DNA from 2 places in the Streptomyces sp. AC602_WCS936 genome. Region 2 is predicted to be linked to the other one. Evidence: riboswitches for the same ligand, from Rfam matches in the RefSeq annotation. Region 2 holds a riboswitch; the other holds the start of a gene.
What was found. Region 2 has a riboswitch for glycine ahead of gcvP (aminomethyl-transferring glycine dehydrogenase). Riboswitches for the same ligand answer to the same signal wherever they lie in the genome.
Positions count from the first base shown of each region.

Region 1 (5,861 bases), on a different contig from region 2:
ACGGCAGGTCAGCGGGAGCCCTTCGGGTCCAGCGCGTCGCGTACGCCGTCACCGAAGAGGTTGAAGGCAAGAACGGTGATGAAGATCGCCACACCCGGGATCACCATGTACATGGGATCCGACTTGTAGTAGTCGATCGCGCTCGACAGCATCTGCCCCCAGGAGGAGGTGGGCGGCTTGACGCCCACGCCCAGGAAGCTGAGTGCGGCCTCGGTGAGGATGTTGGTCGGGATCATCATCGTCGTGTAGACGATGATCGGCGCCACCAGGTTGGGCAGCAGTTCCTTGAACAGGATGTAGAAGCGTCCGGCACCCAGGGACCGGGCGGCCTCGACGTACTCCCGCTCGCGCATGGAGAGGGTCTGACCGCGGACCACACGGCCGATGTAGGGCCAGCCGAAGAAGCCGATGACCAGGATCATCATGAGCAGGCGGACACCGGTGCCGCTGAGGCCCAGCATGCTGTCCGGCATGACCGAGACCAGCGCGATGATGAAAAGCAGCTGCGGGAAGGCCAGCAGGCCGTCCATGATCCGGCTGATGAGGGCGTCGACCCAGCCGCCGAAGAAGCCGGCCAGGACGCCGAGGACGGTACCGATGATCACGGCCACGATCGCGGACAGGAAGCCGACGAGGAGCGAGATCCGGGCGCCGTGGACGATGCGGGCGAAGATGTCGCGGCCGTTGACCGGCTCGACGCCCAGCCAGTGCTCACCGCTCATGCCCCCCAGGGAGCCGGTGGGCGTGCCGAACAGCGGGTCGATCAGGTCCTCGTGGAATTCGTTGGGGTCCTGGCCGTAGAGCGAGGTGATCAGGGGCGCGAGGATCGCGACGACGATGAGGAAGAGCACGACGATGCCGCCCGCGAGGGCCAGCTTGTCCCGCTTCAGGCGCTCCCAGGCGATGCGGCCGAGGGAACGCCCCTGAACCGCCTTGGCCTCGCCGCCGGCAACCGCCGCTTCCTCGGCCGCGCTCGGGGCCGCCTCCGCGGTCGGCTCGTGCAATGGTGCCGTCATCTGGCAGGGACCCCTCTCAACCGGCGGTAGCCGGCCCGCACTTGCCGCTGTAGCGGCGTGATCAGTCCGTCGTACACAGGGGCGAACAACCACCCCTTGGTGCGGGAGTCTTCAACGCTTTGGCGATCTGTAGCCAGACTTGACGGGGAATGGATGCGCAACCGTGATGCTGTTCGAGGTGTTCCGTTATCCGGACAGTGGGTAACGGGGGCCGGACGCGGACGAGTTGGGGCATCGGTGGCACAGTGGTGCCATCCGCCTTCGTCTACGCGCGAAGATGTCCGTCCACCGCGGACGGGAGGAGTCGCCGGGCGGTCAGTACCGGCCCTGGGCCGGAGGGTATCCGTACCCGCCCGCCGGTGCCTGTGCGGGGGCGGCCGCGTGGGCCTCGCGGTCGTAGAACGGGCGGGCGTTGGCACGCAGCCACATGGCGACCGGGTCGTGGGCGTCGGTCATCGCGACGGTCGACACGGGCAGCCCGTCCGGGACCGCGCCGACGGACTGCTGCATCATCGCGCGCACCGCGTCGACGGCCGGCGGGGAGGTGTCGTACACGTCGAGACCGATGGCGAGGTACGGCGCCCCGAGCGCCGGCTGCACCCAGGCGCGGCGCAACGCGCGGACCGCGGGGGTGCGGTGGGCGTTCTGCGCGAGCAGGGCGTAGAACTGCGGGACCTCGATGGCCGGTTCGGACAGCCGCAGCGGGCCGGCGGGCTGGCGGTCCAGGCCGGAGGCGATGCGGCGCAGATCCAGCCAGGGGATGCCGACGCCGCCGCCGGGGGCGTGCGGGTTGAGCCACAGGCCGTAGTGGTCGGGGTAGAGGGCGCGGGCCGCCTCCAGGCCGTCGACCACCTCGTACGACCGGTTCCAGCCGCTGGCCGACAGCTCCTGGGCGGAGGTGACGCAGGGCGCGTAGCCGAAGCCGTCGACCTCCATGTTCCCGTACTGGGCGTCCGGGGAGCCGGCCTGGCCGTGCCAGAGCAGCATCCAGACCTGGCCGGAGGTGGGGGTGGCGAGCGCGCGGAGCAGGGCCTCGTAAGCGTCGTAGCGCCCGGGGGTCACCTGGCGCAGCATGTGCTCGACCTGTCCGGTCGTGGTGCCGCTGGCGCTCACGTGTATCGCCCCTTCGAGAAGTTCCCCGGTTGTGAACCCAGCTTAAGGCTCCGCGGGGTGGGGGGCGCCTATGAGCTCGGGGGGTGGTGTGCGTTGGCGGGTGCGGGTTCGTCGTGGTTGCGCGCGCAGTTCCCCGCGCCCCTTGGGTGCGATTCCCTACCCGGCGATTACAAGTCCCGGTCGTAGAAGGGGTGGACGTTCGTTCGCAGCCAGTCGCAGACCGGGTCCTGGGCCGCCTCCAGGAGGACCAGGTTGACCTGGGTCTTCAGGGGGGCCTTGGTGAGGGCTCGGCCGAGGGCGTCCAGGGGGAGGGTGCGGGCGTCGTCCTCCCAGTGGGTGAGTTCGACGCCTACGAAGACCACCGGGTCGGCGGTCTCGATGGCGGCCATGCAGCGGCGGGCGGTGCGGACGACGCCGGTCGCGGCGAACTCGGCGGAGGCGGCGGCCAGGAAGTCCACCGGGTCGTCCTGCCAGTCCGGTTCGAAGAGGCGGACCCGGCCGCCGGACGCGGGCCCGTCCAGCGGGGTGCGGCCGGCTCGGCACAGCTCGGCCACGGCGGGCGGCGGCAGCGGGATGCCGACCACGCCGTCCGGGTTGACGGCGATGCCGACCTGCGGGGGCAGGCCCCGGGCGAACTCCACGGCCGGGGCGACGGTGTACCCCATCTGCGCGCCGGCGACCTGGCGGAGCTGCTCCTCGGAGCTGAACACCGGGACGTAGGCCTGGCCGTCGATCTCCAGCGAGGGCAGGTCGAGGGGGCCGCTGTGCGGGCCGCCGCCGTTCGGCAGGGGTATCCACAGGAAGCTGCGGCCGAGCACCTCCACGATCCGGCCGCCGGCCGACGGGACGCCGAGGGAGGCGGACAGCACCTCCTCCAGCTCGTTGCCGGGCCATCCGCCGTGCGGGTGGGGGTGCGCCTGTGCCGGGAAGTCCATCTGTCCGCCTACCGCCTGCCTGGTACCGCTGCTGTGGCTGAAAAGGCTAACCCGTTCGGGTGTGCGGCCCTACGGTGCGTCACCCGGTGAACGCGATCCGGTGGAGCGTGTCGGCCGCGGCACGGTCCAGGAGGACGGCCGAGGTGCAGCCCGCGGGCAGGGTGCCCTCGGTCACCGCGCGCAGCAGGCGGGTGTTGGCCGTGCGGTGCCGCAGGAAGGCGTACCGGGACACGCCCCGGCCTCGCTCCCGCTGGCCGGCCAGCGCGTCGTCGGCGTCGACGTCGAGGAGCAGCAGGTGCAGGGTGCCCTCGCGGCGGCGGGCCTCGCGGGCCAGCCAGGCGCGCACCCAGGACTGCGTGCCGCAGTCGTGCACGACGACACCCTCACCGGAGCGCAGCGCCTCGCGCAGTCCGGCGTAGTGGGCGAGGCGGACGAGGGGGCGGTAGAGGGCGTACGGCAGGAAGCGCGGCATGCGGCGGTCCCAGCGGTCACGGGTGTCCTGGGAGTCGATGCGCCGGCCGCGCACGGTGCGCTCCATCAGCGTGGACTTGCCGCTGCCGGGCAGGCCGGTGATCACCACCAGGTCCCGGGGTCCGAAGAGCAGGGCGTGCGGGCTGCGGCCGCCGCGGTCCCTCAGGTCGCGGACGACGGGTGCGGGCAGTTCGGCGCACGCCTGAGGTGCCGGGGCGACGGGCTGCTTGGGCAGCGCGAGACCCGAGGTCGTGGCGTACGCCGTGGTCCTGTTCACCGTGATCGTCCTCCCCTGGGGCGGTTCACGAGTTACCGTCCCCGTCGAGTGTAAAGAGAAGGTAATGCGCAGGTCTCGCGTTTTCGTGCGCTTACTGCCACAGGCCGGTTACAGATATCGGTCTGCCCACGGACGTGGGCGGCGTGCAATGATGGCGGCGCCAACTGCATACCGGCCGTTTGAATCCGCGCGGGAGAGTCCCCGGCCGCGCCGGGGCGCCGAAGGAGCAAGTCCCTCCCTTGAATCTCTCAGGCACCGTTACCGCGCGGGCGAGGCACATCTGAAAAGCGGGCCGCCCTGAGACGGCGGCCCCACCCAAGGTGCAAGCCCTGATCGCCGTACTCCGGTGGTCGTGGCGAACCTCTCAGGTTCCGATGACAGATGGGGAGGAACGACCTCGCCCGTGCCGTCCTGTCCTGGGAGACGACCGACCGATGAGCAGCACAGAACTCCGCCGTACCGCGCTCGATGCCACGCATCGCGCGCTGGGCGCGACGATGACCGACTTCGCCGGCTGGGACATGCCCCTGCGCTACGGCTCCGAGCGCGACGAGCACGTCGCGGTGCGCACCCGGGCCGGGCTCTTCGACCTCTCGCACATGGGCGAGATCACGGTCACCGGCCCCCAGGCCGCCGATCTGCTGAACTTCGCGCTGGTCGGCAACATCGGCAGCGTGAAGCCGGGCCGTGCCCGCTACACGATGATCTGCCGCGAGGACGGCGGCATCCTGGACGACCTGATCGTCTACCGGCTCGACGACACCGAGTACATGGTGGTCGCCAACGCCTCCAACGCCCAGGTGGTGCTGGACGCGCTGACCGAGCGGGCCGCCGGCTTCGACGCCGAGGTGCGCGACGACCGGGACGCGTACGCGCTGCTGGCCGTACAGGGCCCTCAGTCCCCGGCCATCGTGAAGAGCCTCACCGACGCCGACCTGGACGGTCTGAAGTACTACGCCGGCCTTCCCGGCACCGTCGCGGGCGTCCCTGCGCTCATCGCGCGCACCGGCTACACCGGCGAGGACGGCTTCGAGCTGTTCGTGAAGCCCGAGCACGCCGTCGAGCTGTGGCAGGCGCTGACCAAGGCGGGCGAGGGCGCCGGGCTGGCCCCGTGCGGCCTGTCCTGCCGGGACACGCTCCGCCTGGAGGCGGGCATGCCGCTGTACGGGCACGAGCTGACGACCGCCCTGACGCCCTTCGACGCCGGGCTCGGCCGGGTGGTGAAGTTCGAGAAGGAGGGCGACTTCGTGGGGCGCGCCGCGCTGACCGAGGCCGCCGAGCGCGCCGCTTCGGAGCCTCCCCGCGTCCTGGTCGGCCTGGTCGCCGAGGGCCGCCGGGTCCCGCGCGCCGGTTACCAGGTCGTCGCCGGCGGCGAGGTGGTCGGCGAGGTGACGTCCGGCGCGCCGTCCCCGACGCTGGGCAAGCCGATCGCCATGGCGTACGTCGACCCCGCGCACGCGGCGCCGGGCACCGAGGGTGTCGGCGTGGACATCCGGGGCAGCCACGAGCCGTACGAGGTCGTGGCGCTGCCGTTCTACAAGCGCCAGAAGTAGACACTGGGCGGCGGGACCTTCGCCGTCCCGCGCGCGTTCTCGCTGATCACCAGCGGTTTCCGCAGTCCCCCCTTCATCAGCACTCCCCCGCGTACAGGAGAATTCAGGCCATGAGCAACCCCCAGCAGCTGCGTTACAGCAAGGAGCACGAGTGGCTGTCGGGCGCCGAGGACGGCGCTTCGACGGTCGGCATCACGGAGCACGCGGCCAACGCGCTCGGTGACGTGGTCTTCGTCCAGCTCCCCGAGGTCGGCGACTCGGTGACCGCGGGCGAGACCTGCGGCGAACTGGAGTCCACCAAGTCGGTCTCCGACCTGTACTCCCCCGTCTCCGGTGAGATCACCGAGGTCAACGAGGACGTCGTCAACGACCCGTCGCTGGTGAACTCCGCGCCCTTCGAGGGCGGCTGGCTGTTCAAGGTGCGGATCACGGACGAGCCGGCCGACCTGCTCTCGGCCGACGAGTACACCGCCTTCACCGCCGGCTGAGGAGACAC
Region 1 is NZ_JAGMUF010000021.1:192,025-197,885, forward strand. It holds gene KUM03_RS10855 (ABC transporter permease) at 9-1,016, opposite strand; gene KUM03_RS10860 (enhanced serine sensitivity protein SseB C-terminal domain-containing protein) at 1,332-2,129, opposite strand; gene KUM03_RS10865 (enhanced serine sensitivity protein SseB) at 2,297-3,064, opposite strand; gene KUM03_RS10870 (AAA family ATPase) at 3,144-3,812, opposite strand; glycine riboswitch at 3,993-4,086, shown strand; gene gcvT (glycine cleavage system aminomethyltransferase GcvT) at 4,247-5,365, shown strand; gene gcvH (glycine cleavage system protein GcvH) at 5,476-5,853, shown strand.
Region 1: another riboswitch for glycine. It lies ahead of gcvT (glycine cleavage system aminomethyltransferase GcvT); the one in region 2 lies ahead of gcvP (aminomethyl-transferring glycine dehydrogenase).

Region 2 (5,861 bases):
TCGACCTGGAGGCGGGGGGCGCGGCCTGGGACGCGGACTCCGCGCGGCTGGCGGGGGCGAGGCTCCGTGCGGACATCCGCACCGTCACCGGACTCACGGGGTCGGTGGGGCTGGCGGCCTCCAAGATGCTCGCCAAGATCGCCTCGGAGGAGGCCAAACCCGACGGGCTGGTCCTGATCCCGCCGGGTACGGAGCGGGCCATGCTGGAGCCGATGTCCGTGCGGACGCTGCCCGGCGTGGGACCGGCCACCGGCGACCACCTGCGGCGGGCCGGCATCACCACGGTCGGCGAGCTCGCCGAGGCGGGCGAGGACGAGCTCGTACGGCTGCTGGGCAAGGCGCACGGGCACGCCCTGTACGCGATGGCCCTGGCGCGTGACGAGCGGCCCGTCGTCGCCGAGCGGGAGACCAAGTCGGTGTCGGTCGAGGACACCTACGACGTCGACATCCACGACCGGACACGGGTCGGCATGGAAGTGCGGCGGCTGGCGGACCGGTGTGTGCGCCGGCTGCGCGGCTCCGGACTGTCCGGCCGGACCATCGTCCTCAAGGTGCGCAGGTACGACTTCTCCACGCTGACCCGCTCGGAGACCCTGCGCGGGCCGACGGACGACCCCGCGGTGGTGCGGGAGGCGGCGGCCCGGCTGCTGGACCTGGTGGACACCACCGGCGGCGTACGGCTGCTCGGGGTCGGCGTCAGTGGCCTCGCCGACTACACCCAGGAGGACCTCTTCGCGCAGGCGGCGGGAGACCCGGCCGAGGAACTCGCCGAGGAGCCCGAGGCCGAGCCGGCCGAGGAGCACCGTCCGGCGCCCGGTGAGCGCCGGTGGCCGGCGGGGCACGACGTGCGGCACACGGAGTACGGGCACGGCTGGGTGCAGGGCAGCGGTCTGGGCCGGGTCACGGTGCGCTTCGAGACGCCGTACTCGGGGACCGGCCGGGTGCGGACCTTCCCGGTGGACGACCCGGATCTGACACCGGCGGACCCGCTGCCGCTGGTCGCGCCGGTCGCGCGAAGACCCGGGACGGCCGGGACGGGGCCCATGGAAACCGGTGCGGAAACAGCCCCGGATTCCGAAGCGGAGATCGGCCCGAGTCCCGACACGGGAACGTACCCGGGTTCCAACGCCGGGACCGACCCGCGCTCTGATGTGGGGGCCGGTCCGGGCGCCGACGCGGAGACTGCCCCGGGGCCCGGCGCGGACGTCTCTCCGGGTTCCGGCGCCGGGACCGCCCCGAGTCCTGACGTTGGGGCCTGTCCGGGTCCTGACGCGGGAACTGCCCCGGGTTCCGGTGCGGAGGTGTGTCCGGGTTCGGGCGCGGTGACGGCTCCGGGTTCGGGCGCGGTGACGGCTCCGGGTCCTGACGTGGGGGCCCTCCCGGGCCCTGACGTGGTGACCGTCCCGGGCCCCGGCGCGGAGTCCTGCCCGGGCCCCGACGCCGGGGGCGGGCCGGTGGGTCCCGTGCGGCCGGCCTCCGGCTGACGGTGGGTGCCGCGGGGCGGCGGTACGGACCGGACCGTCAGGCGTCCTCCTTGTCCTGGCCGGCCAGCTTGCCGAAGTCGTGGTCGGGCGGCGGGGGAGGGGCGGCGACGTCGAGGCCGTAGTGGTGGTAGAGCTGCAGTTCCTGCTCCGGAGAGAGGTGGCGGCCGACGCCGAAGTCGGGCGCCTCCTTGATCAGAGCGCGGTCGAAGGGCACGCGCAGTGTCCCGTCCACCAGCTCGCTCGGCTCCAGGGGCACGAAGGCGTCCCTGCTGAACAGCCCGGTGCGTATGGCCGCCCACTCCGGGACGCCGGTGGCGTCGTCGAGGTAGACCTCGTCGACGGTGCCGATCCGGGTGCCGTTGCGGTCGAACGCCTTGCGGCCGATCAGGTTGCGCGGGTCTATCTCGGTACGCACGGGCCCTCCACATGATCGTACTGGGGTCGTGCACCAGCCGACCCGCCAGCCGCCGAAATCATCCGTAGTACTAACGAAAGAGCACATAAGGGCGGTCGGCCACTCGAAGGTCCGTGCGGCGGCCTCGCTGGTACCCTGACAGCGGCTGCTGACCCCGTGCGGGAGAGTCCTCCGGACATCACCGGAGGCGCCGAAGGAGCAAATCCTCCCCGGAATCTCTCAGGCTCACGTACCGCACGGACGAGGTCACTCTGGAAAGCAGAGCGGGTGTCGACGGCTTCCGCTCTCACCGACGGTGAAAGCCGGGAGGGCCCTCGGGTCCGCCCGGTGAAGCTCTCAGGTCGAGATGACAGAGGGGGAGGCCGTCCGGGTACCCGCGCCGTGGTGCCCCTCGAAGGTCGTCAGACCAGGAGGCCTCCGCAATGACCGCCCATCGCACCCCGCTCACCGAACTCGAACAGGCACTGCCGTTCGAGCAGCGCCACATCGGCCCCGACCACGAGGCCCGGGCCAAGATGCTCGCGCAGGTCGGTTACGGTTCGCTCGACGAGCTGACGGCCGCCGCGGTGCCGGATGTGATCAAGAACGCCGACACGCTGGACCTGCCGGGCGCCCGCTCCGAGGCCGAGGTGCTGGCCGAGCTGCGCTCGCTGGCCGACCGCAACCAGGTCCTCGACTCCATGATCGGCCTCGGTTACTACGGCACCTTCACCCCGCCGGTGATCCTGCGCAACGTCATGGAGAACCCCGCCTGGTACACCGCGTACACGCCGTACCAGCCGGAGATCTCCCAGGGCCGCCTGGAGGCCCTGCTGAACTTCCAGACGGTGGTCGCCGAGCTCACCGGCCTGCCCACCTCCGGCGCCTCGCTGCTGGACGAGGGCACCGCCGCCGCCGAGGCGATGGCCCTGTCCCGGCGCATGGGCAAGAACAAGAAGGGCCTGTTCCTGGTCGACGCGGACGCCCTGCCGCAGACCATCGCCGTCATCCAGACCCGTGCCGAGCCGACCGGCGTCGAGGTCGTCGTCGCCGACCTGAGCGAGGGCATCCCCGCCGAGGTCGCCGAGCGCGAGATCAACGGCGTCCTGATCCAGTACCCGGGCGCCTCCGGTGCCGTACGCGACATCAAGCCGCTCGTCGACCGGGCACACGAGCTCGGCGCCCTCGTCACCGTCGCCGCCGACCTGCTCGCCCTCACGCTGCTCACCTCGCCCGGCGAGCTGGGCGCGGACATCGCCGTCGGTACGACGCAGCGCTTCGGTGTGCCGATGGGCTTCGGCGGGCCGCACGCCGGCTACATGGCGGTGCACGAGAAGTTCGCCCGCAGCCTGCCCGGCCGCCTCGTCGGCGTCTCCGTGGACGCCGACGGCAACAAGGCCTACCGCCTCGCCCTGCAGACCCGCGAGCAGCACATCCGCCGCGAGAAGGCCACCAGCAACATCTGCACCGCGCAGGTGCTGCTCGCCGTCATGGCCGGCATGTACGCCGTCTACCACGGTCCCGAGGGGCTGCGGGCCATCGCGCGCCGCACCCACCGCTACGCCTCGATCACCGCCGCGGGCCTCGCCTCCGGCGGCATCGAGATCGTGCACGGCGCCTACTTCGACACGGTGACCGCGCGGGTGCCGGGCCGGGCCGACGCGATCGTCCACGCCGCCCGTGAGAACGGCATCAACCTGCGCCTCGTCGACGCCGACCACGTGTCCTTCGCCTGCGACGAGACCACCACCCGCGCGCAGGTCGGCGGCGTGTGGAACGCCTTCGGCGTCGAGGGCGACATCGAGGCGCTGGACGCGGACACCGAGGAGACGCTGCCCGAGGCGCTGCTGCGCACCGACGACTTCCTCACCCACCCGGTCTTCCACCAGCACCGCTCCGAGACGGCGATGCTCCGCTACCTGCGCCGCCTCGCCGACCGCGACTACGCGCTGGACCGCGGCATGATCCCGCTGGGCTCCTGCACGATGAAGCTCAACGCGACCACCGAGATGGAGCCGGTCACCTGGTCCGAGTTCGGCGCGCTGCACCCCTTCGCGCCCGCCGAGCAGGCGCAGGGCTACCTGACCCTCATCCGTGAGCTGGAGGAGCGGCTCGCCGAGGTCACCGGGTACGACAAGGTCTCGCTCCAGCCCAACGCCGGGTCGCAGGGCGAGTTCGCCGGCCTGCTCGCCGTACGCGCCTACCACCGCGCCAACGGCGACGACCAGCGCACCGTCTGCCTCATCCCGTCTTCCGCGCACGGCACCAACGCCGCGAGCGCCGTGATGGCCGGCATGAAGGTCGTCGTCGTCAAGACCGCCGAGGACGGCGAGATCGACGTCGAGGACCTGCGCGCCAAGATCGAGAAGCACCGCGACGAGCTGTCCGTGCTGATGATCACGTACCCCTCCACGCACGGCGTCTTCGAGGAGCACGTCGCCGACATCTGCGCCCAGGTGCACGACGCCGGCGGCCAGGTCTACGTGGACGGCGCCAACCTCAACGCCCTGGTGGGCCTCGCCAAGCCGGGCCACTTCGGCGGCGACGTCTCGCACCTGAACCTGCACAAGACGTTCTGCATCCCGCACGGCGGCGGCGGTCCCGGCGTCGGCCCCGTGGCCGTACGGTCGCACCTGGCGCCGTACCTGCCCAACCACCCGTTGCAGCCCGCGGCCGGCCCGCAGACCGGTGTCGGTCCGATCTCGGCGGCGCCGTGGGGCTCGGCCGGCATCCTGCCGATCTCGTGGTCGTACGTCCGGCTGATGGGCGGCGAGGGGCTCAAGCGCGCCACGCAGGTGGCCGTGCTGTCCGCCAACTACATCGCCAAGCGCCTGGAGCCGCACTTCCCGGTGCTCTACAACGGCCCCGGCGGGCTGGTCGCGCACGAGTGCATCATCGACCTGCGCCCGCTGACCAAGGCGACCGGCGTGAGCGTCGACGACGTCGCCAAGCGGCTGATCGACTACGGCTTCCACGCGCCGACCATGTCGTTCCCGGTGGCCGGCACGCTGATGATCGAGCCGACCGAGTCCGAGGACCTGGCCGAGCTGGACCGTTTCTGCGAGGCGATGATCGCCATCCGCGCGGAGATCGAGAAGGTCGGCTCCGGTACCTGGTCCGCGGACGACAACCCGCTGCGGGGCGCGCCGCACACCGCGGGCGCGCTGGGCGGCGAGTGGGACCACGCGTACACGCGCGAGGAGGCCGTCTTCCCGGTCGGCGTGTCCGCGTCCGACAAGTACTGGCCGCCGGTGCGCCGCGTCGACCAGGCCTTCGGTGACCGGAACCTCGTGTGCTCCTGCCCGCCGCTGGACGCGTACGAGGACTGAGCCCGGGGCGAAGGCCCCGTCCGGCCCCCGCTGGGGACCGGGCGGGGCCTTCGCCGTCGCGTGGTCACACCGTCGCCAGGGACACCTCCGTCGACTTGACCAGTGCGACGACGGGCGTGCCGACGGTGAGGCCGAGGTCTTCGGCGGCCTCCCTGGTGATCGCGGCGGTCAGTTCGGCGCCCTCGACGGCGACGCGCACGGAGGCCATCGCCGGGCCGGCGGTGAGGGCGGTGACCGTGCCCGGGAGCCGGTTGCGGATGGACAGGCCCTCGACGCGGCCGGTCGCCAGGGAGACCTCCGTCGACTTCACGAGGACGCGCACGGCGGTCCCGGCGGCCGGCGCGAGATCGTCGGCGGCGTCCCGGGTGATCGCCGCGGTGATGTCCTGGCCGCCCGAGAGGCGGACCCTGACCGTCGCCATGGCCTCGCCCGGGGTGACGGCGGTGACGGTGCCGGGGAGCTGGTTGCGGATGCTCAGGCTCATGGAGGGCACCGTAGCCCGGAGCGGGCGCTATGCCGGGTATGCGTGCGTCTGCGTCGCCTTGACCGTCGCCCACACCGGCGCGCCCGGATGGAGGCCGAGTTCGGCGGCGGCGACGGTGGTGAGGTCGGCGGCGAGCGGAAGTTCGCCGGTCAGGTCCGCGCGGATCTGGT
Region 2 is NZ_JAGMUF010000054.1:515,380-521,240, reverse strand. It holds partial or broken gene KUM03_RS19810 (DNA polymerase IV) at 1-1,046, shown strand, start outside; gene KUM03_RS19805 (PRC-barrel domain-containing protein) at 1,522-1,899, opposite strand; glycine riboswitch at 2,049-2,144, shown strand; gene gcvP (aminomethyl-transferring glycine dehydrogenase) at 2,322-5,207, shown strand; gene KUM03_RS19795 (molybdopterin-binding protein) at 5,272-5,691, opposite strand; gene KUM03_RS19790 (ABC transporter ATP-binding protein) at 5,719-5,861, opposite strand, start outside.